Regions from separate parts of the Agrobacterium radiobacter genome, predicted to be linked through region 1. Evidence: predicted binding sites of a transcription regulator. Region 1 holds the regulator's gene; each other region holds the start of a gene.
What was found. The regulator LexA, encoded in region 1, represses DNA repair genes until DNA is damaged. The targets are predictions, from matches to a motif close to TGTTCNNNNTGTGTTCNG.
Positions count from the first base shown of each region.

Region 2: a site for LexA is predicted at 4,621-4,638, ahead of dnaE (DNA polymerase III subunit alpha). Genes of this name have one in related genera too.
Region 3: a site for LexA is predicted at 7,250-7,267, ahead of MRBLRC7O_RS15455 (ImuA family protein). Genes of this name have one in related genera too.

Region 1 is NZ_JBEGHX010000001.1:1,082,900-1,092,614, reverse strand. It holds gene kdsA (3-deoxy-8-phosphooctulonate synthase) at 1-598, opposite strand, end outside; gene MRBLRC7O_RS05525 (VOC family protein) at 598-1,476, opposite strand; gene lexA (transcriptional repressor LexA) at 1,688-2,410, shown strand; gene MRBLRC7O_RS05515 (glutathione S-transferase family protein) at 2,811-3,488, shown strand; gene MRBLRC7O_RS05510 (ComEC/Rec2 family competence protein) at 3,508-5,940, opposite strand; gene gltA (citrate synthase) at 6,247-7,536, shown strand; gene MRBLRC7O_RS05500 (amino acid ABC transporter ATP-binding protein) at 7,613-8,347, opposite strand; gene MRBLRC7O_RS05495 (amino acid ABC transporter permease) at 8,325-8,984, opposite strand; gene MRBLRC7O_RS05490 (amino acid ABC transporter permease) at 8,981-9,652, opposite strand.
Region 2 is NZ_JBEGHX010000001.1:972,331-982,045, forward strand. It holds gene MRBLRC7O_RS04955 (DUF1467 family protein) at 1-190, shown strand, start outside; gene proS (proline--tRNA ligase) at 858-2,180, shown strand; gene MRBLRC7O_RS04965 (lipoprotein-releasing ABC transporter permease subunit) at 2,305-3,612, shown strand; gene MRBLRC7O_RS04970 (ABC transporter ATP-binding protein) at 3,628-4,311, shown strand; gene dnaE (DNA polymerase III subunit alpha) at 4,851-8,354, shown strand; gene MRBLRC7O_RS04980 (L,D-transpeptidase family protein) at 8,376-9,614, opposite strand.
Region 3 is NZ_JBEGHX010000002.1:316,780-326,494, reverse strand. It holds gene MRBLRC7O_RS15495 (carbohydrate ABC transporter permease) at 1-674, shown strand, start outside; gene MRBLRC7O_RS15490 (carbohydrate ABC transporter permease) at 667-1,515, shown strand; gene MRBLRC7O_RS15485 (ABC transporter ATP-binding protein) at 1,533-2,606, shown strand; gene MRBLRC7O_RS15480 (sugar phosphate isomerase/epimerase family protein) at 2,750-3,802, shown strand; gene MRBLRC7O_RS15475 (Gfo/Idh/MocA family protein) at 3,824-5,011, shown strand; gene MRBLRC7O_RS15470 (hypothetical protein) at 5,084-5,332, opposite strand; gene MRBLRC7O_RS15465 (glycerate kinase type-2 family protein) at 5,452-6,723, opposite strand; gene MRBLRC7O_RS15460 (DUF1304 domain-containing protein) at 6,728-7,081, opposite strand; gene MRBLRC7O_RS15455 (ImuA family protein) at 7,305-8,069, shown strand; gene MRBLRC7O_RS15450 (Y-family DNA polymerase) at 7,984-9,501, shown strand; gene MRBLRC7O_RS15445 (error-prone DNA polymerase) at 9,498-9,715, shown strand, end outside.

The sequences.
Region 1 (9,715 bases):
GCGCGCCAAGCGATGCCATGATCGGCAGGGAGCGCATGTCGGAGACCAGCGTATTGTAACCGAAGGAAGCGCCGCGCTCGCACAGAAGCACATTCGGGTTGCCGCTCTCATTAAGCTTGGCGAGCACGTTCTTCATGTCCCAGGGCGCCAGGAACTGGCCCTTCTTGACGTTGATGACACGGCCGGTTTTGGCGGCGGCGACGAGAAGATCGGTCTGGCGGCTGAGGAAAGCCGGAATCTGCAGCACATCCACCACCTCGGAAACGATGGCGCATTGCTCCTCGGTGTGAATGTCGGTCAGAACAGGAAAGCCGAATTCCTTCTTGAGATCAGCGAAAACCTGCATCGCGCTGTCAAGGCCGATACCGCGCTTGCCGGAAAGCGAGGTGCGGTTCGCCTTGTCGAAGGAGGACTTGTAGACAAGTCCGATCCCGAGGCTGTCGCAAAGCTCTTTCAGGACACCTGCAATCATGAAGGCATGTTCGCGGCTTTCCATCTGGCACGGGCCGGCAATCAGCGAAAAACGCTCGGCATTGGAGAAGGAAACCTTGCTGACGCCGTCGCCGGCGGTGACTTTGAGATTGTTCGTAACGCTCATCATTTTTCCTCGAAGGCGAAGGCAACGCCCTGACCGGGTGCCGCAGGCACCACCAGGCGACCGTCCGCTTTTGCGCAGGACACGCCATTAGCAGCAAGCGCCGCCTCTGTCACGGCAAGATCGTGCGACGAAAAGACGATGCCCGCACCGCGCAATCCGCCGCCGCTCCAATCAGGAGTATTCGGGGCCTGTCCGCTGAAATCAGGTTTTCCGGTCAATCTGATGCGCGCATTGTCGGTCGCGAAAACCATATCACCATCCGGAGATATTCTGCCCTCACAACCAAACACCGTTTCGATCAAGCGCGCCGCGTTCGGATCATCACCGGAGAACAGAACGATTTCACTGAGGCCGGAGACACCGTTGGCATGGCGCTCCAGCACTGTTCGATCGCCCGGCAGGGCCTGCAGCCGCTGACAACTAAACAGAAAGAAATCCGCCGCCCCGCTTGCCGCAAAAGCCAGCCGGAACGCCGCCTCGCTTTCCGATCCATCCGGCATCCGCACAGGCCGCGAAAACTGGAACACATCGCCCGCTGACACGCCAGACGTCAGAAACCTGTCATGGTCGGCAAGGGCATCTTCGGTTTTGGCGACAAGAGCCGAAAAACCCTCCCGCCCGTCACGTTGCCGGAAGGCCCTGTCCCTGCCCGTGAACACATCTCCCCTGTCTGCCGACGCATTATATTTAGCCGGATCAGCAATTACGAGCGGCTCCAGATAGGTCCCGTCGGTAAAAAAAACACAGGCATTTCGGGTGCCGAAAGGATGCAAAGCCTCCGGTGAGACCGTAAATCCAAGGCTGGCGAGACGTTTCGCGGCAACGCCGATATCCTGCACCGGCAGAACGAGATGATCGACGCTATGGGATTTCATCATGACCTGTTTCCTGCGCTGGCACTCCGCCCGGACATGCCTGGACGATTTGGGCCGCAGAAAAGCACAATCGTAGGCCAAGAAGCAAATCATCAAAACAACAGATAGCAGCTTCACGAAATTTTAGGGGATTGCGGAACACATATGGAACATATAGTGTTCGTTCTGTATTTGTTTCGCGACTTCCACTACGATTCTAAAGGGTGTTTTCCTCATGCTCACGCGCAAACAGCAGGAATTGCTTCTCTTCATTCATGAACGAATGAAAGAGTCCGGCGTGCCGCCATCCTTCGATGAAATGAAGGACGCACTCGATCTTGCCTCGAAATCTGGCATCCACCGCCTGATCACCGCCCTCGAAGAGCGCGGGTTTATTCGCCGGCTACCAAATAGAGCGCGAGCGCTGGAAGTCATCAAGCTGCCTGAGGCCTATACGCCGGGTGCAAGGCCGCAGCGCGGCTTTTCGCCGAGCGTCATCGAAGGCAGCCTTGGCAAACCCAAGGCGTCGGAAGCGGCCCCTGCCCCCAAGACGCCGGCCAATGATCTCGTCGGGGCCGTCACCGTGCCGGTCATGGGCCGCATCGCTGCCGGTGTGCCGATTTCCGCCATCCAGAACAATACCCACGATGTGGCCGTGCCTGTTGATATGCTGGGTTCGGGCGAACATTACGCTCTTGAGGTCAAGGGCGACTCGATGATCGAGGCCGGCATTTTTGATGGCGATACCGTCATCATCCGCAATGGCAATACGGCAAATCCGGGTGATATCGTTGTAGCGCTGGTGGATGATGAGGAAGCCACCCTGAAGCGTTTCCGTCGCAAGGGCGCCTCCATTGCGCTCGAGGCGGCAAACCCGGCCTATGAAACGCGTATTTTTGGACCGGACCGGGTGAAAATCCAGGGCAAGCTGGTCGGACTGATCCGCCGTTACCATTGATTCAAGGCATGGGGCCGCAATTCCTTTTGCTGCGGGCACCATCAAGAGGATGGCGCTCCCCTTATGGAGCATTGCAGCTTGCTCCTTGGAATGATGCGGTTCTGCATAAGTGAGAAGCGACATCGTCTGGCAGGTCCGCACATCTTTTATCGCGAAGGCCAGCAGGCAGCGGTAAGAAACAGATGATTGAAAATGAGCATCCTTAATTTCGTTGAGAAAGGATGCAGGTCATCAGTCTCGTCGCGGTGTGTTTCGTCGTTATCTCCGAATGGTGACCTGCAGGTGCTTCTTTTCTTCCTGTCCCACTCATCAATGCGGCTTATGGGAGCCATGGATTATTTGCAATATTCCTGGGCCCATCCGCCGGTATAGAAATGCGCATCATATCGGGGAACACGCCATGTACGATCTTTATATCGCCAACAAGAACTATTCCTCATGGTCACTGCGGCCATGGGTATTGATGCGCACGCTCGGCATTGCTTTCGATGAAAAACTCGTTCCCTTCGGCGAAGGCGTTTCCTTCTCCACCTTTTCGCCAACCGGCAAGGTGCCTTGCCTCGTTGATGAAGGCGTGACGGTTTGGGAATCGTTGTCGATCGCCGAATATCTGGCGGAGCGACATCAGGGCGTCTGGGCGAGCGACAAGCAGGCAAGAGCCTGGTCGCGTTCGGCTGCGAGCGAAATGCATGCGGGCTTTTTCTCGCTGCGCAATCTCTACCCCATGTCGGTCGGCATTCGCGTAAAACCGAAGGGTGGTGATACCGGGCTAGCGGCCGACATAAAGCGCGTTGATGCGCTGTGGAGCGAAGGCCTGGCAAAATTTGGCGGGCCCTTTCTTGCCGGCCAGAAATTTACGGCGGTCGATGCCTTCTTCTGCCCGGTGGCTTTCCGTTTCCAGACCTATGGCGCGGAACTTTCGCCCGCAGCGAAAGCCTATTGTGACCGGCTGCTCGCCCTGCCCGCCATGCGCGAATGGTACGAGGCCGGACTGAAGGAAACCTGGCGCGACGCGGCGCATGAAGAGGAAATCGGCGGGATCGGCGAATTGACGACGGATCTGCGCATCAAGGCCTGACGATCCAGGCTGGCGGCCCTCATTGTGGTGCCGCCAGCAACCGCGTGACGGCATCAGGGACCTCATGGTCAAAACGGCCGCTTTTCCAGTCGTAATAGCGATGTTCGCTCCAGGGCCTGTCCATGCCGGCTATCGCGGCGCGCAACCTGCCGACTACCGCTACCTGATCGCTGCCGGCAAAGTCTATTTCCAGTGAACCGATCCGGCGCAGGATATCGCGGTTAAGCAGAAGTGCGCCCGAGCGGCATTGGGAGAAGGATGTTCTGCGGGAAACGACGACAATATCGGCGATATCACATGCCTTTCCGGCAAATCGACCATCTTCCAGAACGATGATCCATTCGCCGCTTCCCGCGCGTGCGGCACACCATATGCCTTTGCTGCAGGTGAAAATACCGGGCTCCGCGTCTCTCAGGGCCACCGTCATCTGCCGTGTAACCGCCCTCATCTTTTCCGGATCAAGCTTCGCCTTGGTTAAAGCCACGGTGGTTGCCGCAGCCTCGCTCTTGAGAAAGACCGGCGGAACTGGCTGTTCCGGCAACAGCAGTGCCCTTTGCCACTGGTCATAAACGAAACCCTGCGGCCGTGTTTTCGTCGTGTAGGCTTTGCCATCCTCCAGCAGCGCCACCAGCATGCCATCCTCATGAACAAGCAGATGAGGCGGATTGCGATAGGCCGTGGCCGCCGACAGGCCAAAGGCGAGGACCAGAAACGGCAAACCAAGAAGCGCCAGCCGGCTGCGTAACAATGCCAGCAGCAGAAAACCAACGGAGGCAAGCCCCAGGAACCAGCCATGTGGCCGCCCCGTCGCAGCGCTTCCTCCCCAGGAGGCCACCTCCCGAGAAACTTCGATCACGAGAGCCATACCGTAACCCATGACCTTGAGGAACGGAGCATCGAGCCCGAAAGGCATCAGCAGCATGGCGACAAGGCCGAAAGGCATGACGATCAGCGACATGAGCGGCATGGCGGCCAGATTGGCAAAAAGTCCATAGGTGGTGACACGCTGAAAATGCTCGGCGGAATAGATCGCAGTCGAAAGACCGCCGATCAACGAGGTCGTGATGACTCCGCCGATGATGGCGCCCGCCGTTTGCGCCACCGTCATCCATGCCGGTTTGCGCCCGATGAACAGACGCTCGCGATCAACACGCCAGCGGCTCCAGGCGGCATAGGAGGCGACGAGCGCGATGGTTGCGGCAAAGGACATCTGGAAGCTCGGCCCCATGATTTCCGAGGGCGACAAGGCAAGAATGACCAGAGCGGAAAGCGCAACATTCCTGAGACTGAGCGAGGGTTGATCGAAGAGAACAGCGATCAGCATCACCGACATCATCAGCCAGGCCCGTTCGGCGGAGACGGCGAAACCGGAAATCAGATAATAGGCAAGCGTCATCAGGAGTGCGGCGAAAGCCGAGATCTTCTTGACGGGCCAGCGCTGCGCAAAGGCCGGAAAAAGGCTGAAGGCAAGCCTCAGCCCCACAAAAAATATGCCTGACGCGAGCGCCATGTTGAGCCCGGATATGGCGACGATGTGGGCAAGGCCGGAAAGCCGCAGCGCTTCCATCGTCCCGGCAGATATGGCCTGTCTCTCATCGGTGACGATGGAGGCGGCAAAGGCTCCGGCGTCCCCGCCGATGGTGTTGCGAATGCGTTCGGCAATGGCGGTGCGCAGGCCGTAAAGCCTCATATCGGCCCATTCCAGCCAGTCCGTTCCGGCGCTGATGTCATCTTCGGGTGATATGACCGTCTGTGGCGGCTTATAAAAGAAGCCCGTCGCGCCTATGCCCCTGAAATAGGAGGCAAAGGCGAAATCGTTGAGCCCCGGCAAAGCCGGGCCGGATGGTGGCGAAAGCCGCGCCTTACCACGAATGGTCGCGCCCAGTGCGACAGGCTCACCTCCCCCGCGTGAGAGAAGCGAGACCTTTTCCGGCGGGCGTGACAATGCCGGCGCCTCCGTCGCGGCAAGCCGCACCACATATCGCCAATCCCCGCGTGCATCGACCTCCCGGCGCGTCACCGTGCCTGTAATGGTAGTGGTGACGGGTGTATCCAGCACCACGGTTCCCACCCGCCGCGTTTCGACCTCGGCGAAAAGCATGCCCAGCAAGAACAGCGCGAAAAAGCCGCAGGCCGTCGCTGCCAGGCCCGAACGATATTTCGTGAAGGATGCCAGGCCCGCGGCAATGAGACATATGATTGCCAGAACAGGGAATGAAGGCGAGGTATCGAGGGAAAACCAGAAGATCGCACCACAGCCGATGAAGACCGGCACGAAAAGAAAATCGTGGCCGAATGCACGCTCCTCGGCGAAGCACGCGGCGATTTTTTGAGAGGCGACAGCTCGCAGTTTTGGCCTGCTGACAAGGGCGGGCGTATCATATGTCGCGACATCCCCGGCTCTGCGTAGCGGGAACAGAATCTCCGCCGTGCCGGGCAAGCCGCCCTGCATCGTTTCCGCATATCCGAAATGCTTTTTTTCCCCTTGACCAAGCACTCTGCGCCGCGCCCCTGCCGCACCGGAAACAGGTTTGCAGGCGGATGCGAGGGATTGCAATGCTTTCCTTTAACCCTGCGTTGACCGAGATCGAATTGCTATGATGATAAAGCGAAAAGCAACGCAATTGCGTATGCCGCAATGCACAATTTGACCTTTGGATAGCTTGGCATCGGCGCAAGGATCATATAGCTAATCGGTAGACGCTTAACCGCGGGGCGTGTCTCAACGCCCCCACCCGCATGTTTTCGGAGGATCAGTATGACGGAAAAAAGCGCTACAGTGACACTTGGCGAAAAACAGGTCGAACTCCCGGTCAGGGAAGGCACGATTGGACCAAGCGTCGTCGATATCGCCACGCTGTACAAGCACACGGGCTCCTTCACCTACGACCCGGGCTTCACGTCGACGGCCTCCTGCGAATCCAAGATCACCTACATCGACGGTGACGAAGGCGTTCTCCTGCACCGTGGTTTCCCCATCGAGCAGCTTGCCGAACAGGGCGACTTCCTGGAAACCTGCTACCTGCTGCTCTACGGCGAACTGCCGACGGCTGCGCAGAAGAAGGATTTCGACACCCGCGTCACGCGTCACACCATGGTGCATGAGCAGATGAGCCGCTTCTTCACCGGCTACCGTCGCGACGCGCATCCGATGGCCGTCATGTGCGGCACGGTCGGCGCTCTCTCGGCCTTCTATCACGACTCGACCGACATTACCGATCCGCACCAGCGCATGGTCGCTTCGCTGCGTATGATCGCAAAAATGCCGACGATCGCCGCCATGGCCTACAAGTACCATATCGGCCAGCCCTTCGTTTACCCGAAGAACGATCTCGATTACGCCTCCAACTTCCTGCATATGTGCTTTGCCGTACCGTGCGAGGACTACAAGGTCGATCCGGTTCTGGCCCGCGCCATGGACCGCATCTTCATCCTGCATGCCGATCACGAGCAGAACGCCTCCACCTCCACGGTGCGTCTTGCCGGTTCTTCGGGCGCCAACCCGTTCGCCTGTATTGCGGCTGGCATTGCCTGCCTCTGGGGCCCGGCTCATGGCGGCGCCAACGAAGCGGCGCTCAACATGCTCAACGAGATCGGCACGGTTGACCGTATTCCGGAATATATCGCCCGCGCCAAGGACAAGAACGATCCGTTCCGCCTGATGGGCTTTGGCCACCGCGTCTACAAGAACTACGACCCGCGCGCCAAGATCATGCAGAAGACGATGTACGAAGTGCTGGAAGCCACTGGCAACTCCGACGATCCAATCATGCAGGTTGCTCTGGAACTGGAAAAGATCGCCCTTTCCGATCCGTATTTCGTCGAGAAGAAGCTCTACCCGAATGTCGACTTCTATTCGGGCATCACGCTGAAGGCGCTCGGCTTCCCCACGACCATGTTCACCGTTCTCTTCGCTCTCGCCCGCACCGTCGGCTGGATCGCACAGTGGAACGAAATGATCGAAGATCCGCAGCAGCGCATCGGTCGTCCGCGCCAGCTCTATACGGGCGCCGGCAAGCGCGACTACGTTCCGGCTTCCAAGCGCTAAGCCGCGAAACCATTTGAGATCAAAGGCCGGCAGGTTTTCACCCGCCGGCCTTTTTTGTTGGGCGTCTGAGTGGTTCTTAGTGGCGCGCCGCAACGCCCAGGAACTGCTTGAGTTCGGGGGTTGCGGGATTGGCGAACACCTCTTCCGGCGGGCCAATTTCATGCACCCTGCCCTCATGCATGAAGACGACGCGAGAGCAGACGTCGCGCGCGAACTTCATTTCATGCGTCACCATCAAGAGCGTCATGCCTTCGGCGGCGAGTTCCCGCACCACGGCAAGCACTTCCGCAACCAGTTCGGGATCGAGCGCCGAGGTGATCTCATCGCAGAGCAAAGCGATCGGCTGCATGGCGAGGGCGCGGGCAATGGCGACGCGCTGTTGCTGGCCACCTGACAACTCATCGGGATAGGCATCGAATTTATGCGCCAGGCCAACCCGCTCCAGCATCTTGCGGGCAACGGCTTCCGCCTCCGGTTTCGACGTCTTCTTGACCACCATCTGTGACAGCATGACATTGCCGCCGACGGTCTGGTGCGGGAAGAGATTGAACTGCTGGAAGATCATGCCGACCTTCAATCGGAGTGCCTTGAGATGGAGATCGTCTTCGAGAAGCTGTGCGCCGGCGACCGATATGGAACCGGCCGAAATCGTCTCCAGCCCGTTGATGCAACGAAGCAGGGTCGATTTTCCCGATCCGCTCTTGCCGATGATGGCGATGACCTCGCCCGGCTCGACATCGAGATTGATGCCCTTCAGAACCTCGTTGCTGCCATAGCTTTTGCGGACTTCAGTGATTTCGATGAGCGACATTGAGCTTCCTTTCGAGGATCTGGCTGCTCTTCGACAGAGGCCAGCACAGCGCGAAATAGATGAGGGCCACGAGGCCATAAACGGTGAAGGGCTGGAAGGTGGCGTTGGTGACGACCGTGCCGGCCTTGGACAGTTCCACGAAACCGATGATCGAGGTCACCGCCGTTCCCTTGATGACCTGCACGAAAAAACCGACGGTCGGTGGAATAGCCACGCGCATGGCCTGCGGCAGGATGACGTAACGCATCTGCTGCAGGCGGCCCATGGCAAGGCTTGCCGACGCCTCCCATTGCCCCTTGGCGACAGATTCGACGCAGCCACGCCAGATTTCGGTCAGGAAGGCTGCTGCCCACAGGATCAGCGTCAGACCCGCCGCGAGCCAGGCCGGCACATCGATACCGAAAAGACCAAGGCCGAAAAAGGCGATGAAGAGCTGCATCAGCAGCGGCGTTCCCTGAAAAAGCTCGACATAATAGCGCGCGAAAACCCGCATCGATTTTTTCCGGGAAATGCGCATGAACAGCAGAAGCAGCGCCACCAAGCCGCCGCCGGCAAAGGAGACGAGCGAGAGCAGCACGGTCCAGCGCGTGGCAAGCAGCAGGTTTCTGAGAATATCCCAGGTGGAGAACTCGATCATCGGACACTCCTGCGCGGAAAAATGAGGTTGCCGCCCATCACCAGCACCTGCCGGAGAAGAATGGCCAGCACGAGATAGATGACGGTGGAGACCATGTAGGCTTCGAAGGCGCGGAAGGTGCGCGACTGGATGAAATTGGCCGCGAAGGTCAGGTCCTCGGCGGCGATCTGCGACACGACCGACGAACCGAGCATGACGATTACCACCTGCGAGGAGAGCGCCGGCCATATTCGTTGCAGGGAGGGAACCAGCACCACATGGCGGAAGGTTTCGAAACGGGTCATGGCAAGGCTTGCGCCAGCCTCGAACTGCCCCTTCGGCGTCGCCTGAATGCCGGCGCGGATGATCTCGCAGCTATAGGCCCCGAGATTGACCACCATGGCGATATTGGCAGCGCTCAGTTCCGACAGTTGCAAGCCAAGCGACGGCAGGCCGAAAAAGATAAAAAACAATTGTATGAGAAACGGCGTATTGCGAATGAGTTCCACATAGGTCGCGACCGGCGGCCGCAGCCATTTCGGGCCAAGCGCGCGCACCCAGGCACAGAATATGCCGAGCGCGATGCCGAGAACGCCGCCGACGGCGATCAATTCAAGCGTGACGGCGATACCCTTGGCGATCTGCGGATAATATTCGAGGAGCCATCCAAAATCGAATGTGTATTTCACCCGATGTTTCCTTCGGAAGAGGACAAACCATGCGCCGGGCCGGGATCAAACGGGACCGGCGCA
Region 2 (9,715 bases), 110 kb from region 1:
CACCCAGGACGATGAGGGCGATGTGGCGCTGGGGACGGTTGCCAGCGCGCCATCCAGCTTCAAGGGCGGACGTATCGTGTTGTGGACGACCCTGATCTCGGCCTTGATCTGCGGGATCTGGTACGGCGGAACCTGGTGGTTCGGCGTCAGCCTTGATGACCTGCCGAGAATTATTCCCGTTTTCGACTGAAAAAAAGCGCGGGCAATGTCCGCCCCCGCCTACATCTGCGCCCAACCTGATAGCAAGCCGAAGCGCCTGCCTATGCAAGGGGCAGTCTGCCGTGAATCTGGCTGAGACTCTGTCATATGGATGTCATATCTATCGTGCACACAGCAGGAGCTTGCCGGATGCCCGATTCATCGCCAGTAATTCTACTGGAATGATGGCCAGGAGCAGGGAAATGCGTGCAGAAGCAAAAAAAAACAAGGCCTTTCAGCCTTGTTTTCAGGTTTCGCGTGATCTGTAACCGTTACCGGGGCTGCGAACGAGCGCGCCTAAGATCTGATCCTCCCAAGACTGACCGCGAAAATGACAAGAATTTAAACTTCCTGCCTCTTTTGTAAGCTAAAGCTAGCTCAAACCCCCATGCTTGTCATCTCATTTTTTGCATATTTGTTACAGTCGGCAAAAAATTCTCTGTGGTGCAATTTGTCGCACCGGATCAAGAATAATATTCCGGCCAAAGCGTTTTGACGCGAATTAGCTATCGTGAAAATACCACAAAATCGCCTTTAACGCTCTTTGCATGGCGGGTTTTCATCTGGGTCAGAAACCGCTATATCCGGCGCCAATATCCCTCTATTCGGGGCGATTCCCGCGCCTTTTGGCGCTGTCGTCCACATCAATGGAAGCCGTCATGCGTCTTAGCCGTTATTTCCTGCCCATCCTGAAGGAAAACCCCAAGGAAGCCGAGATTGTCTCTCACCGCCTCATGCTGCGCGCCGGCATGATCCGGCAGCAATCGGCTGGCATCTATTCCTGGCTGCCGCTCGGCAAACGCGTGCTCGACAAGGTCAACAAGATCATCCGCGAGGAGCAGGACCGTTCCGGCGCCATCGAGCTTCTGATGCCGACGCTGCAGACCGCCGAGCTCTGGCAGGAGAGCGGCCGTTATGACGACTACGGCAAGGAAATGCTGCGCATCAAGGACCGCCAGGACCGCCAGATGCTCTATGGCCCCACCAACGAGGAGATGATCACCGACATCTTCCGTTCCTATGTGAAGTCCTACAAGAACCTGCCGCTGAACCTCTACCATATCCAGCTGAAGTTCCGCGACGAGGTGCGTCCGCGCTTCGGCACCATGCGCTCGCGCGAGTTCCTGATGAAGGACGCCTATTCCTTCGACCTCACCAAGGAAGACGCGATCCATTCCTACAACAAGATGTTCGTGGCTTACCTGCGGACCTTCGAGCGCCTTGGCCTGCGCGCTATTCCCATGCGCGCCGATACCGGCCCGATCGGCGGCAATCACAGCCATGAGTTCATCATTCTGGCCGATACCGGCGAATCCGAAGTCTTCTGCCACAAGAGCTTCCTCGACCGCGGCATTCCAGCTGAAAGCACCGATTTCGACGATGTCGCGGCGCTGCAGGGCGTGTTCGACGAGTGGACGACCGATTACGCAGCCACGTCCGAAATGCACGACGAGGCCGCCTATGACGCCATTCCCGAAGGCGAGCGCCTTTCCGCGCGCGGCATCGAGGTTGGGCACATCTTCTATTTCGGCACCAAATATTCCGAGCCTATGGGCGCGAAAGTGCAGGGCAAGGACGGCAAGGAACACCCCGTCCACATGGGTTCTTATGGCATCGGGCCGACACGCCTTGTTCCCGCCATCATTGAAGCATCGCATGACGAGAACGGAATCATCTGGCCGGCCTCGGTCGCTCCTTTCGACGTCGTGATCATCAACATGAAGGCTGGCGATGCGGCCTGCGATGCGGCCTGTGAAAAGCTGTATTATCAGCTCTCCAACGCCGGCAAGGATGTTCTCTACGACGATACGGACGACCGGGCGGGCCAGAAATTCGCCACCGCTGATCTGATCGGCGTGCCGCTGCAGATCATCGTCGGCCCGCGTTCGGTCGCGAATGGCGAAGTCGAAGTGAAGGATCGCAAGACCGGCGAGCGGGAGACCGTGACGATCGAGGCGGCGATGAACAAGGTGCTCGCCTAAGCGCGAATGGAAGACGGAGCGGCTTCACCCGAAGTCCGCTCCGGTTTCGTAGCGCAGATGTAGCAGAAATATGGGCCGGTTTTCGGAAAAGACCGGCCTTGCAGTTTGAGATCAGGGAGACGACATGGCACAAGCCGAGGCTGACAAGGGTGCGGCTGTTTCCGCCGGGGCAAAGACCGCCCGGCCGTTTTCCGCTTTCGAACGCATGGTGGCCTGGCGCTATCTGCGGTCGCGGCGCAAGGAAGCATTCATTTCCGTCATCGCCGGTTTTTCCTTTGTCGGCATCATGCTGGGCGTGGCGACGCTTATCATCGTCATGGCTGTCATGAACGGGTTCCGCACGGAGCTGATTTCCCGCATTCTCGGCATCAACGGCCATATGATCGTGCAGCCGATTGACCAGCCCTTCAATAATTATGATGAGTTGGCTAAGAAATTCGCCGCCGTACCCGGCGTCACCATGGCTCTGCCGCTGGTGGAGGGCCAGACATTGGCTTCCGGTCGTGGCGGTGCGGGTTCCGGCGCTCTGGTGCGCGGTGTGCGCCAGGAGGATATCGACAAGGTCAAGGAAGTCGCCACCAACATCAAAACCGGCGACCTCGTCGGCTTCATGGCGGGTGACGGCGTTCTCGTCGGCTCCAGGCTCGCCGCCCAGCTTGGTGTTACGGCGGGTGACGATATCACCCTCATATCACCAGAAGGTGACGTAACGCCGATGGGCGTCAATCCGCGCGTCAAGTCTTACAAGATTTCCGGCGTCTTCGAGATCGGCATGTCGGAATACGACGCATCGATGATCTATATGCCTCTGTCCGAAGCCCAGCTTTATTTCAATGCCGACGGCATCGTGCAATCCATTGAGCTTTATGTGAGCCGCCCGGATGATGTCGATGGCATCCGTCCGCTGGTGGAGCAGGCGGCCGAAAGGCAGATCTACATTACCGACTGGAGGCAGCGGAACCAGACCTTCTTCTCCGCCCTGCAGGTGGAACGAAACGTCATGTTCATGATCCTCACCCTCATCGTGTTGGTGGCGGCGCTGAACATCATTTCCGGCCTCATCATGCTGGTGAAGGACAAGGGCAGCGATATCGCCATTCTGCGCACCATGGGCGCAAGTTCGGGCGCGGTGATGCGCATCTTCTTCATGACAGGTGCGGCCATCGGTATGGTCGGCACCTTCGCCGGTGTGGCGCTCGGCGTCATCGTCTGCCTCAACGTGGAATCCATCCGGCAGTTCTTCTCCTGGATTTCGGGCACGGTGCTGTTTGACCCGCAGCTTTATTTCTTGAGCCAGCTTCCGGCAGAAATGGATATCAGCGAAACGATTTCCGTTGTCATCATGGCGCTCACGCTCTCTTTCCTGGCAACGATCTTCCCGGCATGGCGGGCTTCCAAGCTCGATCCGGTGCAGGCCCTGCGTTACGAATAAGGACCGCTTCGCAATATGGCAAAAAAAACAGTGCTGCGGCTCACCGGCGTTGAGAGAACCTATGGTCAGGGCGAGACGTCGCTTTCCATTCTGCGCAAGGCCGATTTTGAATTGAAGAGCGGTGAGATGGTGGCGCTGGTCGCCCCTTCGGGCACCGGCAAATCAACGCTGCTGCATCTGGCAGGCCTGCTGGAACATCCCGATGCCGGCGAGGTCTATATTAACGACGCGCCCTGCAACGGCCTGCCGGATGAAACGCGCACCGCGATCCGCCGCAGCGATATCGGCTTCGTTTATCAGTTCCATCACCTCCTGCCGGAATTCTCGGCGGTGGAAAATGTGATGATGCCGCAGCTCATCGCCGGTCTCACCCAGGCTGAAGCTCGCAAGCGCGCCAGCGCGCTGCTCGACTATATGCGTGTGGGGCATCGCGGCGAACACCGTCCGGCCGAACTCTCGGGCGGTGAACAGCAGCGTGTCGCCATTGCCCGCGCCGTCGCCAACGCGCCGCTCCTGCTGCTCGCCGACGAGCCGACCGGCAATCTCGATCCGGAGACCGCGCATTATGTATTCGACGCGCTGGAGGCGCTGGTGCGCCAATCTGGCCTCGCGGCGCTGATTGCCACCCACAATCATGAACTCGCCGCCCGCATGGACCGGCGCGTAACGCTCGCCGACGGGAAGATCGTCGATTTCTGACCATGGGATTGCGCGGGGATGATCCTCGCGCATCACCATGCCTTCCGGAGCGACCGGAACGACTACGCTGGTCGTTGCCGTGAGGGAACGAGGACGAACCGTCGCGAGCCCGGATCAATCTCTCCGGCGCCTCCTGAAGAATAGCTGTTCTCTGAATTTGATTTTTTTCCGAAACCGGAGGCGTTTTTTGCCTTCGGGTTTTTCGCTTTGGAGTCAGCGGCTTGCCGTTCCCTTGATCGGAACCGAAGGCGATTCTCGTACATTAGCAAGAGGAATATCAGCAGAACCCTGTTGACAATCGAACAAAATGAGAACAAAGTTGGAACATAACGAGTAAGGAGAGGCCAATGACTGATTTCATCCGTGACGTTGCTGCTTTCGCTTCCATCGCTGTCTTTGTTGCCAGCTTCTCGGTGATCCTCACCGCCCTGTGAAGAAGACACCGGCGCAGAAGCCTGTATGGACGCCGCAAAGCGGTGGACATTAAGCGCCGGAAATCGGAAAATCGCCCCCTCGATTCAGAATGACAGGATGATGATATGGGCGATGCGGTTATGCGTGGAGAGACCTCTGGCGAAACGTTGAAGACCCCCGGTTTCGTCCATCTTCGGGTTCATTCCGCTTATTCCCTGCTTGAGGGGGCGTTGCCCCTCAAGAAAATCATGTCCAAGGCCGTCGCGGACGGCCAGCCGGCCATAGCCATTACCGACACCAACAACCTCTTCGTCGCGCTGGAGTTTTCCGAAAAGGCGCGCGATGAGGGTCTGCAGCCGATCATCGGTTGCCAGCTGTCGATCGACATGCAGGATGCGGCGGAGGATCGCCGCAACCACAATAGCCATCTTCAGAAACTTCCCGCCATCGTTCTGCTGGCCGCCAATGCCGAAGGTTATGAGCGGCTGGTGGATATCGTCAGCCGCGCCTATCTGGAAGGCGAGGGCAGTGGCGGTCATTCCGTGCATATTACCCGTGCATGGCTGGAAGAGGCCTCCAATGCGGGGCTGATCGCGCTGACGGGCGCTTCCGGCGGACCGGTGGATATGGCCTTGAAGGAAGGCCATGCAGCGCAGGCGAAAGAGCGGCTGCTGACATTGAAGTCACTCTTCGGGGACAGTCTCTACATCGAATTGCAGCGCCAGTCCGGCTACGACCGTTCCCATGAGCGGCGCATGATCGGCCTTGCTTACGAGCATGATATTCCGCTGGTTGCCACCAATGAAGCGTTCTTCCCCTCCAAGGCTGATTACGAGGCGCATGATGCGCTGATGGCGGTGGCGCACAACGCCATCGTCTCCGATGACAGCCGGTTCCGGTTGACGCCCGACCATTACCTCAAGAGTCGTGAGGAGATGGTGGCGCTTTTTGCCGACATTCCCGAGGCGCTCGAAAACACTGTCGAGATCGCGCTCCGCTGCTCCTTCGTGCTGAAGAAGCGTGGCCCGATCCTGCCGCGCTTCACCGGCGCCAGCGACGACCCCGAAGCGGCGGAACGCGCTGAAGCCGAGGAGCTTCGCCGCCAGGCAGTAGAGGGGCTGGATCAGCGGCTGGCAGCGCTCGGCATGGCGGCCGGTTATACGGAGCAGGAGTATCGCGACAGGCTGGATTTCGAACTCGGCGTCATCTCGCGCATGAAGTTTCCCGGTTACTTCCTGATCGTTGCCGACTTCATCAAATGGGCCAAGCAGCATGATATTCCGGTAGGCCCTGGCCGTGGTTCGGGTGCGGGTTCGCTTGTCGCTTACGCGCTTACCATTACCGACGTCGACCCCCTGCGCTTCTCGCTGCTGTTCGAACGCTTTCTCAATCCCGAACGCGTATCGATGCCCGACTTCGATATCGACTTCTGCCAGGACCGCCGTGAAGAGGTGATCCGCTACGTGCAGGCCAAATATGGTCGCGAGCAGGTGGCGCAGATCATCACCTTCGGTTCGCTGCAGGCGCGCGCGGCCTTGCGTGATGTCGGCCGCGTGCTGGAAATGCCCTATGGGCAGGTGGACAAGATCTGCAAGCTGGTGCCCAACAACCCGGCCAATCCGACGCCGCTGTCAAAAGCGATCGAGGAAGAGCCGCGCCTGCAGGAAGAGGCGGACAAGGAGCCGGTCGTCGCCCGCCTCTTGGATATCGCCCAGAAGATTGAGGGGCTTTACCGTCACGCCTCCACCCACGCCGCCGGTATCGTCATTGGCGATCGGCCGCTCTCCAAGCTGGTGCCGATGTATCGCGATCCGCGATCCGATATGCCGGTCACCCAGTTCAACATGAAATGGGTGGAAAGCGCCGGCCTCGTCAAATTCGACTTCCTCGGCCTGAAGACGCTGACGGTGCTGAAGGTGGCCGTCGATTTTGTTGCCAAGCGTGACATCAAGGTCGATCTCGCCGCCATCCCGCTGGATGACGCCAAAACTTACGAGATGCTGTCGCGCGGCGAAACCATCGGCGTGTTCCAGGTGGAAAGTGCCGGCATGCGCAAGGCGCTGATCGGCATGCGGCCGGACTGCATCGAGGACATCATCGCGCTGGTGGCGCTTTATCGTCCCGGCCCGATGGAGAACATTCCGGTCTATAACGCCCGCAAACATGGCGAGGAGGAGCTGGAATCAATCCACCCGACCATCGACCATCTACTCAAGGAAACGCAGGGCGTTATCGTCTATCAGGAACAGGTGATGCAGATCGCCCAGGTCCTGTCAGGTTATTCGCTCGGCGAAGCCGATCTTCTGCGCCGCGCCATGGGCAAGAAGATCAAGGAGGAGATGGACCAGCAGCGTGAGCGCTTCGTCGATGGCGCCATCAAGAATGGCGTCTCGAAGCCGCAAGCCAACACCATCTTCGACCTTCTGGCGAAATTCGCCAATTACGGCTTCAACAAGAGCCATGCCGCCGCCTACGCCATCGTGTCCTACCAGACCGCCTATATGAAGGCGCATTATCCGGTAGAGTTCCTCGCGGCCTCCATGACGCTCGATATGGCAAACACGGAAAAGCTCAACGATTTCCGGCAGGATGCAGGCCGCCTTGGCATCGAGGTCGTCGCACCTTCGGTGCAGACGTCCTTCCGCCAGTTCGAGACAGGTGAAAACCGCATCTATTATTCGCTGGCCGCCATCAAGGGCGTAGGCGAGGGAGCGGTGGAACACATCGTCCAGGTTCGCGACGGCAAGCCGTTCACGAGCCTTGAGGATTTCTGCCTGCGCATCGACCCCAAGCAGATCAACCGGCGTGTGCTGGAAAGCCTGATCAATGCCGGCGCTTTCGATTGTTTCGGCCGCGACCGCGCCGAGCTGATCGGCGGGCTGGACCGCATTATCGGTTATGCGCAGATGGCGCAGAACAATCGCACCATCGGCCAGTCGGACATGTTCGGTTCCGGCGGCGGCAACGGCCCGGAAAAGCTTGTCCTGCCCGCTTTCCAGCCCTGGCTCGCTTCGGAAAAACTGCTGCGTGAATATCAGGTTCTCGGTTTTTACCTCACCGCCCATCCTCTCGATACCTATCGCCCCGTGCTGGAAAAGTTGCGGGTGCAGAATTTCGCCGATTTTTCAGCGGCGGTGAAACAGGGTGCGACCGCCGGGCGTCTGGCCGGCACCGTCACCGGCAAGCAGGAACGCAAGACCCGCACCGGCAACAAGATGGGCATCGTCACCTTCTCGGATGCATCAGGGCAATATGAAGCGGTGCTGTTTTCCGAAGGGCTCGGCCAATTCCGGGATCTGCTGGAAGTCGGCAAATCGCTTGTTATCACCGTGCAGGCGGAAGAGCGCCCGGAAGGCATCGGCCTGCGTATCCAGACGGCGCAGTCGCTTGAAGAGAAATCCGTGCAGATGCAGAAGGCTCTGCGCGTTTATGTCCGCGATTCCGGTCCGCTGAAAACGGTCGCCCGCCATCTCAACACCAAGGGTGACGGCTCGGTCTATTTCATCGTCATCAAGGATGAAGGCAGCCGCGAGATCGAGGTGGAACTGACGGAGAAATACCGTATCTCGCCGGAAATCGCCGCTGCGCTGCGGTCCGCACCCGGTGTCGTTGACGTGGAACTGGTGTGAGGCTCGCGCCTCACACGTCGCTCATACCGGCCCTTCTTTCGTAACGGTGATGAAGTCCGTTCCGGCGCCTGTTTCCATCTGGTGACTAATGTCGGAAACGGTGATCGAGCTGCCGCTTGAAAGCTCCTGTTCGATACGGCTGCGTATCTCTGCGGGTATTTCGAGGCGGCTGAGCACGGCGCTCAATTGATCGAAGCCGCCAGGGGCCTCGGTAACGGTGATTCCGAGCCGCTTGCGGGCTGCCGCCGGCAGGTGGTTTTCGAGCGTCACGCCGTTCCATTCGGCAGTTCCAGCCGCGCGGTCCACGGTCACAGCCTCGAAGAAGTGGGTTCCGAGCGCCACTTCCGGGTCCTTGATGTCGATGGCTGCTTCGAACAGCGGTTTGAAATCCTGCCGCACCATGATCTGGCCGGTCGGCGGATGGTCTTCACCGGCGGAGGCATAAAGCGCCGCCACGAAGGCGTCGGTCAGAAGCGGTCCGGTGGTCTTCAGCCCCTTCCAGCGCTTGAAACCATTGATTGCGCTGATCGTCATCTCTCCGGTGTAACCATCGGCAGAACCAGCATCGAAGCCGAGACGGGTCAGCACGGTTTGAATATCCATCACCTTTTCGCGCTCGCCACGCCGGGTGATGAGAATGCGCAGGGGTGAGGGTTCTCTGGCCTTCGCCACCGGCTTGAGGGACTGGGTCTTTTCATTGACGGCAACCTCAACCGTGCCCAAGGCTGCATCGAATGTCGCCGGGCGCAACTCCACATCCGAAAGAAGCAGCTTGCCGTCATCGGCATCGTCGCGCGGGGCGAACAGCGCCGGATGCTGTACGAAGCGCAGCGAGACCGGGCGATCGGTGATGATGACATGGACGCCAGTGCGCGTGTCGCCGAAAAGTGACCTGGCGAATTTGGAAGGCAGGCGCACGCAGCCATGCGAGGCCGCATAGTTCGGCACCTTGCCTTCGTGCAGCGCGATACCGGACCATGTCAGCCGCTGCATGAAGGGCATGGGTGCAGCCGAATAGATATTCGACTCATGGTATTTTCGCTTTTCCAGAATGGAGAATATGCCGCTCGGCGTCTCATGACCGGCCTTGCCGGTGGAGACTTTCGAGGTGGCGATGATTTCGCCATTTTCATAAAGCGAGAGCGACTGATCGCTTTTTGATACCAGAATCTGCAGCGCGCGGCTGTCAGCGGCTAGCGCCGGAAAAGCGAGAATGCTGGCCGACAGCATGCCAGCCATAAGACGGAGGCGAAGGGACATGACGCAATACACCACATGCACAAAACTTGCCTCACTCAACCACGCGAAGTTTAATGAAGTTTAAGGACGTCCCATTCGCAACATCACTAATTTGTGTAAAA
Region 3 (9,715 bases), on a different contig from region 1:
CGCAGGCCCTTATGAATAACGGCCTGATCATCCTTATCTCGATCCTGATCCAGATTCCGCTGGCGATCTGGCTGGCCATGATGCTGGCGCACCGCATTCCCGGCGTCGTCGCCTTCCGGCTGGTGTTCTTTCTGCCCTATGTTCTGGCTGACGTTGCAGCGGGCCTGATCTGGCGTTTCGTTTATGATGGTGACTATGGTCTGTTCGCCGCCATCTCCAATTTCTTCGGTTTCGCCAACCCTTACGTGCTGGCTGACAAGGATGTGGCGATCTATGCCGTGCTTGGCGTCATCGTCTGGAAATATTTCGGTTTCCACATGATGCTGTTCATCGCCGGCCTTCAATCCGTCGACAAAAACGTGCTGGAAGCAGCCGAAATCGATGGCGCGTCCGGCTGGCAGAAATTCCGTTATGTCACGCTGCCGATGCTCGGCTCAACGGTGCGCCTTTCCGTCTTCTTTGCGGTAATCGGCTCGCTGCAGCTCTTTGACATGATCATGCCGCTCACCGGCGGCGGTCCGTCCAACTCCACGCAGACCATGGTCACCTTCCTCTACACCTACGGCGTCATGCGCATGCAGGTGGGGCTTGGCAGCGCGGTGGGCGTCGTTCTCTTCGTCATCTGCGTGACGCTTGCCTTCGGTTACAAAAGGATTTTCATGCGCCATGACTGACACATCCACTTCCGTCCGCATGCCGCTGCAAACCAAGCTTTATCTTTATATATCGCTGAGCCTGATTGCGGCCATCGTGCTTATCCCGTTGCTCACCACCGCGCTCGGCGGCTTCAAGACGCTGGGAGACCTGCGCGTCAACCCCTTCGGCATTCCGGCCGAATGGCAATGGTCGAACTACGGCGATATCCTGCTTGGCAAACGCTATTGGCTGCAAATCTTCAACTCGCTGGTCATCGCGCTGCTGACGGTATTCCTGACGCTGACTGTCTCGGCCATGGCGGCCTTCACCTTCGCGCATGTGAAATTCTTCGGCTCGTCCTTCCTACTCAACTATTTCCTGCTGGGGCTGATGTTTCCAGCGGCGACCGCCATCCTGCCGCTGTTCATTCGTATCCGCGATCTCGGCCTGCTCGATACCTATTGGGGTGTGGTGCTGCCGCAGGTAGCCTTCGGGCTGGGCATGAGCATTCTCCTGTTCCGCAATTATTTCCGTAATCTGCCGGACGAGCTGTTTCAGGCGGCCTTCGTAGATGGCTGCGGTTATCTACGCTTCTTCTGGCATATTTCCGTGCCGCTTTCGCGGCCGATCGTGGCGACCGTTGGCATCGTCTCCTTCGTCGGCAGCTGGAACAGCTACATCCTTCCGCTCATCATGCTGAATTCGGAATCGAAATATCCCTGGCCGCTCGGCATCATGGTTTATCGCGGCGAATTCGGCACGGAATGGCAGCTCGTTCTCGCCTTCATCACGCTGACGATCCTGCCGACCGTCATCGTCTTCTTCCTCGCACAGAAACACATCATCGCGGGCCTGACGGCCGGTGCCGTCAAATCGTGACATGAAAGGAGCAAAAAATGGCTTCCGTCGAACTTAAGGGTATCCGCAAGTCCTATGCGGCGCTCGATGTCATCCACGGCATCTCGCTTGATATAACGGATGGTGAATTCATCGCGCTGGTCGGTCCATCCGGCTGCGGCAAGTCCACGCTTTTGCGCATGATCGCCGGGCTGGAGGAGATCACCGATGGGGATATTCTCATCGGCGACAGGGTGGTCAATGGCATGACCCCGCGCGAGCGCAACATCGCCATGGTGTTCCAGTCCTATGCGCTTTATCCGCATATGACGGTGGCCGAAAACATGGGCTTCAATCTGAAGCTCGCCGGCCAGCCGAAAAACGTCATTGAAGAGCGCGTTGCGGAAGCCGCCCGCATGCTCGATCTCGGCAAGCTTCTGGATCGCAAGCCCTCACAGCTTTCCGGCGGCCAGCGCCAGCGTGTCGCCATGGGCCGCGCCGTGGTGCGCAACCCGGCCGTCTTCCTGTTCGATGAGCCGCTTTCCAACCTCGATGCCAAGCTGCGCGTACAGATGCGCAGCGAAATCAAGGCCCTGCACCAGAAAGTTGGCACGACCTCCATCTATGTCACCCATGACCAGATCGAGGCCATGACGCTGGCGGACCGGGTGGTGGTGCTCAATCACGGCCGCATCGAACAGCAGGGCACGCCGCTCGAACTTTACAAGACACCCGCCAATCTCTTCGTCGCCGCCTTTATCGGTTCGCCGGCCATGAACCTCATCGAAGGCGTGGTCGATGGCGAGGGTGACCAGCCCGCCGCCCGGCTGAAGGACGGCACCGCGATCCGCATTGCCGCCTCCCGCAAGGTCAAGCGCGGCCAGCCGGTGACGATCGGGCTTCGCCCCGAACATATCGGTTCGGCGATTGGCGGCGATATCTCGCTTACCGGACGGACGGTGCTGGTGGAACCGACGGGCGCGCAGACCCATGTGGTCTTCGAACTGGCGGGCGATCAGGTTACGGCAGTGGTGGATGGTGAGCAGCCGGTGAAGGTGAACACCCCCTTCGCAGCCACCGTGCACCATGAGCGCGTGCACGTCTTCGACAGGGCGAGCGGACTGGCGCTTTAAGCGCCTCCCGTCTTTTAAATGAAATACGGAAATTCTCTTGCCCTCCGCTTTTGGGGCTTGTTTGAAAATCACGAGCGGTTAGCTTGGCGCTTGGGAACAAAGCGGGTTACCGCGCAACTGTATCGATGCAGGAGGAGATTTTTATGAGAACGATCAAAGGGCCGGGTCTTTTTCTCGGTCAGTTTGCCGGTGATGCAGCCCCCTTCAACAGCTGGGACGGCATTACCAAATGGGCGGCGGAAAAGGGCTACGCCGGCGTGCAGGTGCCGACCTGGGCCGGGCAGCTGATCGATCTCAAAAAAGCGGCGGAATCGAAGGATTATTGCGACGAGTTCGCCGGTGTCGCGCGCCAGAACGGCGTGGAAGTAACCGAGCTTTCCACCCACTTGCAGGGTCAGCTCGTCGCCGTTCACCCGGCCTATGACGAGGCCTTTGACGGTTTTGCCGCACCGGAAGTGCGCGGCAACCCGAAGGCACGCCAGCAATGGGCGGTGGAGCAGGTGAAGCTCGCGCTGAAAGCCTCGAAAAATCTCGGCATCAAGGCGCATGCGACGTTTTCCGGCGCGCTTGCCTGGCCGTTCGTTTATCCGTGGCCGCAGCGTCCGGCCGGTCTGGTGGAAACAGCCTTTGATGAACTGGCGAAACGCTGGACGCCGATCCTCGATTACGCTGATGAGCAGGGTGTGGATGTCTGCTACGAAATCCATCCGGGCGAAGATCTGCATGACGGCGTCACGTTCGAGATGTTCCTCGAGCGGGTGAAGAACCACAAGCGCGCCAACATGCTCTACGATCCCTCGCATTACGTGCTGCAATGCCTAGATTATCTCGACAATATCGACATCTACAAGGACCGCATCAAGATGTTCCACGTCAAGGATGCGGAGTTCAACCCGACCGGGCGGCAGGGCGTTTATGGCGGTTATCAGGGCTGGGTGAACCGCGCTGGTCGCTTCCGTTCGCTGGGCGACGGGCAGGTTGATTTCGGTGCGGTCTTCTCCAAGATGGCGGCCAATGATTTTGACGGCTGGGCCGTCGTCGAATGGGAATGCGCACTGAAACACCCTGAAGACGGCGCCCGGGAAGGGGCGGAATTCGTCAAGGCGCATATCATCCGCGTCACGGAAAAAGCCTTTGACGATTTCGCATCAAGCGGCACCGATGATGCGGCCAACCGCCGTATGCTTGGGCTTTGAAAGCATTTCAGGGGAGATATTATGGCTATTGAAGGAAAGACAACGGACAAGGCGAACAAGCGGATTCGCCTTGGCATGGTCGGTGGTGGTTCGGGCGCATTTATCGGCGGCGTTCACCGCATGGCGGCGCGGCTCGACAATCGTTTCGATCTCGTCGCAGGGGCCCTGTCCTCGACGCCGGAAAAATCCCTCGCTTCCGGCCACGAGCTGGGGCTCGATCCCGAGCGTTGCTATGGTTCGTTCGAGGAAATGGCCGAAAAGGAAGCGCTGCGCGAGGATGGCATCGAGGCGGTGGCGATCGTTACCCCCAACCATGTGCATTATCCGGCAGCGAAGGCGTTTCTGGAGCGCGGCATCCATGTCATCTGCGACAAGCCGCTGACCTCCAATCTGGAAGACGCCAAAAAGCTGAAGCAGGTGGCCGACAAGGCCGATGCACTGTTCATCCTCACGCACAACTACACCGGCTATCCGATGGTGCGGCATGCGCGGGAACTGGTGGAGTCAGGCGCGCTCGGCACGATCCGTCTGGTGCAGATGGAATATCCGCAGGACTGGCTGACGGAAGCGGTGGAACAGACCGGCGCGAAACAGGCCGTCTGGCGCACCGATCCGGCTCAGTCCGGCGTCGGCGGCTCCACCGGCGATATCGGCACCCATGCCTATAATCTCGGTTGCTTCATTTCCGGTCTGGAAGCGGATGAGCTGGCGGCGGATGTGCATACCTTTGTCGAAGGCCGCCGGCTGGATGACAATGCGCATGTGATGCTGCGCTTCAAGCCGAAGGGCGGCAAGCAGGCAGCCAAGGGGCTACTCTGGTGCAGCCAGGTTGCGGTCGGTCACGAAAACGGGCTGAAGGTCCGTGTTTATGGCGACAAGGCCGGCATTGAGTGGACGCAGGCCGATCCGAACTATCTCTGGTTTACGAAGCTTGGCGAGCCGAAGCAGTTGATCACCCGCGGCGGTGCCGGGGCAGGGGCTGCTGCAGCACGCGTCACCCGCATTCCGTCCGGCCATCCGGAAGGTTATCTCGAAGCCTTCGCCACCATCTATACCGAGGCGGCGCATGCCATCGAAGCCCGCCGCACCGGCTCGGCGCTCGATAAGGCGGTTATTTACCCGACCGTCGATGACGGGGTTAAAGGCGTCGCCTTTGTTACGGCCTGCATCGAGTCCGGCAAGAAGAATGGCGGCTGGGTGAAGCTGTAAGACGAGGTTGCGGCATATTTCTTCTCCCCGTTGCCGGGGAGAAGATGCCCCTGACGTCATCTGCCGACGGGATCAATTGACGCGTGTCGTCTGTCGCTGCACCCGTTCCGTTATGGGGCAGCCATCCTGGAGCTTGGTCCAGGACGAAACGTTGAGCTTCATCTCGCAGCGCGCGAGATAGGAGCCACCGTCGACCTTCAGGCAGGATGTCTGGCCGAGTTCGAACATGGTGCCGCGATTTCGGCATTTGCAATTATGGGCATCCGCCAAGGTCGGAATAAGGGCCATGATCAGGCCAAGTATGAGCACTCCAGTACGCATGGCTGAGGCTCCAAAGAATATACCGCCAGATTACTCCTGTCCGAGGGCATAGTCAAAAACGGCCTTTGCCTGTGATGCGCGCCCTCTGCGGGCAGCAGCCGCTGCGAATTCCCCCGCTGTCACCCGATCAAAATCGCCCTGATATCATTCACATTCGTCAGGGTCGGACCCGTCACGACAAGGTCTCCGGCCGCCTTGAAAGCGGTGTAGCTGTCGTGGCTTACGAGCGACTGACGCGGATCGACACCGGCTTCGCGCATGCGGGCAAGCGTATCCGGCGTCACCACAGCACCCGCCGCATCCTCGACGCCGTCTATGCCGTCGCTATCGCCGGCAATGGCCCAGATCTCGTCCGCACCTTTCAGCGTCAGCGCAAGGCTCAGCAGGAACTCCGTGTTGCGGCCACCCTTGCCGGCTGGCCCCTTGCCAATCGTGACCGTGGTTTCGCCGCCGGAAAGCAAAACGGCCGGACCTTTTAGCGGCAGGCCCTTGCGGCTGGCGGAGAGCGCTATGCCGGCCATAACAGCGCCGACGTCCTTGGATTCGCCTTCCAGCGAATCCCCGAGGATGAGCGGCGTAAGCCCGAGTTTCACGGCCTCTTCCGCTGCCGCCTGCAAGGCGAGCGAAGGGGCCGCGATGAGCCGGATATCCTCGTCGATATCGCCGGCCTTCGGGGTTTCCTCGCCTTTTTCCAGCACCTTGCGCACGTTTTCCGGAAGATCGAGCGCATAACGGGAGATGATTTCCCGCACGGTTTCGATGTCGCTCGGATCGGCAACCGTCGGGCCGGAGGCGATTTCCGAGGGGTCGTCGCCCGGCACGTCGGAAATCAGCAGCGAAACAACCTTGGCCGGTCTGGCAGCCAGTGCCAGCCGTCCGCCCTTGATGCGGGAGAGATGCTTGCGCACGGCGTTCATTTCGGAAATCGTCGCGCCGCTGGCAAGCAAAGCGCGGTTGACGGCCATCTTGTCGGCAAGCGTCATGCCTTCGGCCGGTGCGACCATGAGCGCCGAACCACCGCCGGAAATCAGCGCGATCACCATGTCGTCGGTGGTCAATCCCTCGACGGCGGCGAGAATGTGTTTCGCCGCTTCCGCACTCTTATCGTCAGGCACGGGATGGGAAGCCTCGATGATCTCGATACGCGCAGTCGGGACAGCATGGCCGTAACGCGTCACCACCACACCGGAGAGATCGACATGTGGCCATGCCGCTTCAAGCGCTGCGGCCATGGCGGCGGAAGCCTTGCCGGCGCCCACCACCACGCACCGACCTTTGGGCGGGGAGGGAAGGTGGTGTTGCAACACCTTTGCCGGATCGGCGCTTGCGACTGCGGCCATGAAGATGCGGTTGAGCGCGTCTCTTGCGGACGTGTCATTCCATGCGCTCATCGGCTCATGCTCCGATCCAGAGGAAGCCGAGCGCAAACAATGCCGGCAATGCCTGAATGAACAGGATCTTCATATTGGCTGTCATGGCGCCGAAAATACCGGCCACCAAAACGCAGGTCAGGAAGAAAACCTTGAAGCTCAGCCCTTCATCGCCCTGCATGAGCCCATAGATCAGCCCGGCCGCGAGAAAGCCGTTATAAAGGCCCTGATTGGCGGCAAGCACCTTTGTCTGCCGGGCAAAATCTGCCGAAAGACCGAAAGCCTTGCGCCCGGCTGGCTTTTCCCACAGCAGCATTTCCAGAATGACGATGTAAATATGGATGGCCGCAACCACGGCAATCAGAATGCTGGCGATCATCGGCGGTTTCCTCCAAACCATGATGTCCGTTGCCGTTGTCAGGGTGAACAGGCGGCGAGCGGTCACTTCCGTTTTAACGTCGGGACGAAGGGCTGCAAGGCCAGAATCTCCTCTTCCCGTGCAAACTGTTGAAGAGTGGTGACCTGTTGCTTGACTCTTTGCTGAAATAGGAACAAAACAAGAACAATAGAGATGAATAACCGGAATTGAAACCTGTCATGCCATGCAAAAGCGCGCGGATCAGTTGCTCGTTGTCGAAGAGCTGCGTGAAAGGCTGGAAAGGATCGGTAACGGCCCTGAGCGGCTGCACGAGACCTTGCCTTTCGGCGTGGATGCCATCGACCATCGCCTGCCGGGAGGCGGGCTCAAGCTCGGCTGTCTGCATGAGCTGAGCGGCGGCGGCAATGGCGCTGCCGATGGTGCGGCGGCCGCCCTTTTTGCGGCCGGTGTGGCGGCAAGGCTTTCCGGCAAGGTTTTATGGTGCGTCACCCGGCGGGATCTGTTCATGCCGGGGCTGACGCAGGCTGGCCTTTCGCAGAACCGGCTCATCATTGTTGAATGCCGCGATGAGAAGGGCGTGCTCGACTGTTTCGAGGAGGGTTTACGCTGCAATGGTTTCGGCGCGGTGATGGGTGAGGTGGCAAAATTGCCGATGAACGCCTCGCGACGGCTGCAACTGGCGGCGGAAACCTCTGGTGTTACCGGCATCGCCATCCGCCGTTTCCGGCGCGCGGCCGATGCGGCGCTGTTCGGCGAGCCGACGGCGGCGGTGACCCGCTGGCGTGTCTCGGTCCGTCCTTCTTCGCCCTTGCCGGTGCCGGGGGTGGGCAGGCCGCGCTGGTTTCTCGAGCTTTTGCGATGTCGCGGCGGCGAAAGCGCTGAATTTGAAGTGGAAGCCTGTGATGCAAAGGGTCGTATCGCTCTACCTGCCGACATGGCCGACGGATCGCTTCCGGCGTCTTTCGGGAGAGAACGCGCCGCCGGTTGAAAAGCCGCTGGTCATGATCGGCCGCCAGGGCAGCCGCCGGCTGGTGCTGGCGCTCGACAAAGCGGCAAAGGCGGCGGGCATCCGGCCCGGCACGCCGGTCAGCAAGGCGCAGGCGCTGGTGCCGGGCCTTCTGGTGGAAGATCTGGATGCAGCTGGAGATGCCCGCGCCCTGCAGCAGCTGGCCTTTCATTTTCTGCGCATCTATGCCCCCATCGTCGCCGCCGATACGCCTGATGGGCTGGTGCTGGACACGGCGGGAGCGGACCATCTGCACGGCGATGAGACGCTGATGCTGAGCGGGATGGTCAACCGCCTGCATGCCGCAGGCTTTGCCGCCCGCGCGGCCATTGCCGATAGCTGGGGTGCTGCCCATGCGCTGGCCCGCTTCGGCCGCGAGCAGATCAGCATCATACCGCCGGGCGGGCAGCGGGCGGCGATCAACGGCTTGCCGCTTGCTGCGCTGAGGCTGGAGGAGCGTATCGTTTCAGGGTTGAAGGTGCTCGGCTTCCGCAGCATCGGCGAGCTTGCCGAAGCCCCGCGCGCGCCGCTGACCCTGCGTTTTGGCCCCGAACTCGTCCGGCGTCTTTCCCAGGCTTTCGGGGAGATCGGCGAACCCATAGAGCCGGTGCGCGTGGCCGAACTGGTGGAGGTGCGTCGCGCCTTTCCCGAGCCGATTGCGGCGGCGGAAACGATTGCCCGTTATACGCAGAAGCTGGTCACGGGGCTTTGCTCAGCACTTGAAAAACGCGGCCTTGGCGCCCGCCGGGTCGATCTGGTGCTGCACCGGGTCGATAGCGGCCTGCAGGCGGTACGCGCAGGCACCTCCAGACCGGTGCGCGACATCAAGCAGCTTGTCCGGCTTCTGACCGACCGCATCGACACCATTGATCCCGGTTTCGGCATCGAGATGATGGTGCTGACCGCCACCCATGCCGAGCCGCTTCTCGCCGCGCAGGCCCGATCCTCGCTTCTAGAGGAGGTGCGTGCGGACATCGCCGATACGGTCGATGTCATCCTCAATCGTGGCCACAGGGTCTATCGTTACGCGGCGGTAGCGAGCGATGTGCCGGAACGCTCCGTTGCCCGCGTTGCGGCGCTTGCATCTGAGGATATGCTCGGCTGGCCCGGCCACTGGCCGCGCCCGGTCAGGCTTTTTGCAACGCCGGAACCCATCGAGACGCTGGCGCTGCTGCCGGATCATCCGCCGCGTTATTTCATCTGGAAAGGCGTGCGCCATAATGTGCGGCGCGCCGACGGGCCGGAACGGGTGTTCGGCGAATGGTGGAAACGCGACCGGGAAAAGGAAGCCGTGCGCGATTATTTCACGGTGGAAAATGAAAGCGGCGAGCGCTTCTGGATTTTCCGCTCCGGCGATGGCGAACATGCCGAGACAGGCTCGCAGGGCTGGTTCATCCACGGGGTCTTCGCATGAGCACGCCGCGTTATGCCGAACTTCAGGTGACCACGCATTTTTCCTTCCTACGCGGCGCAAGCTCCTGCGAGGAGCTTTTCGAACAGGCCAAAAACCTCGGCATCGAGGCGCTCGGCATTGTCGACCGCAACAGCCTTGCGGGCATTCCCCGCGCCTACGAGGCGGCAAGCACCCACGGCATCCGGCTCGTCATCGGCTGCCGGCTCGATCTGGG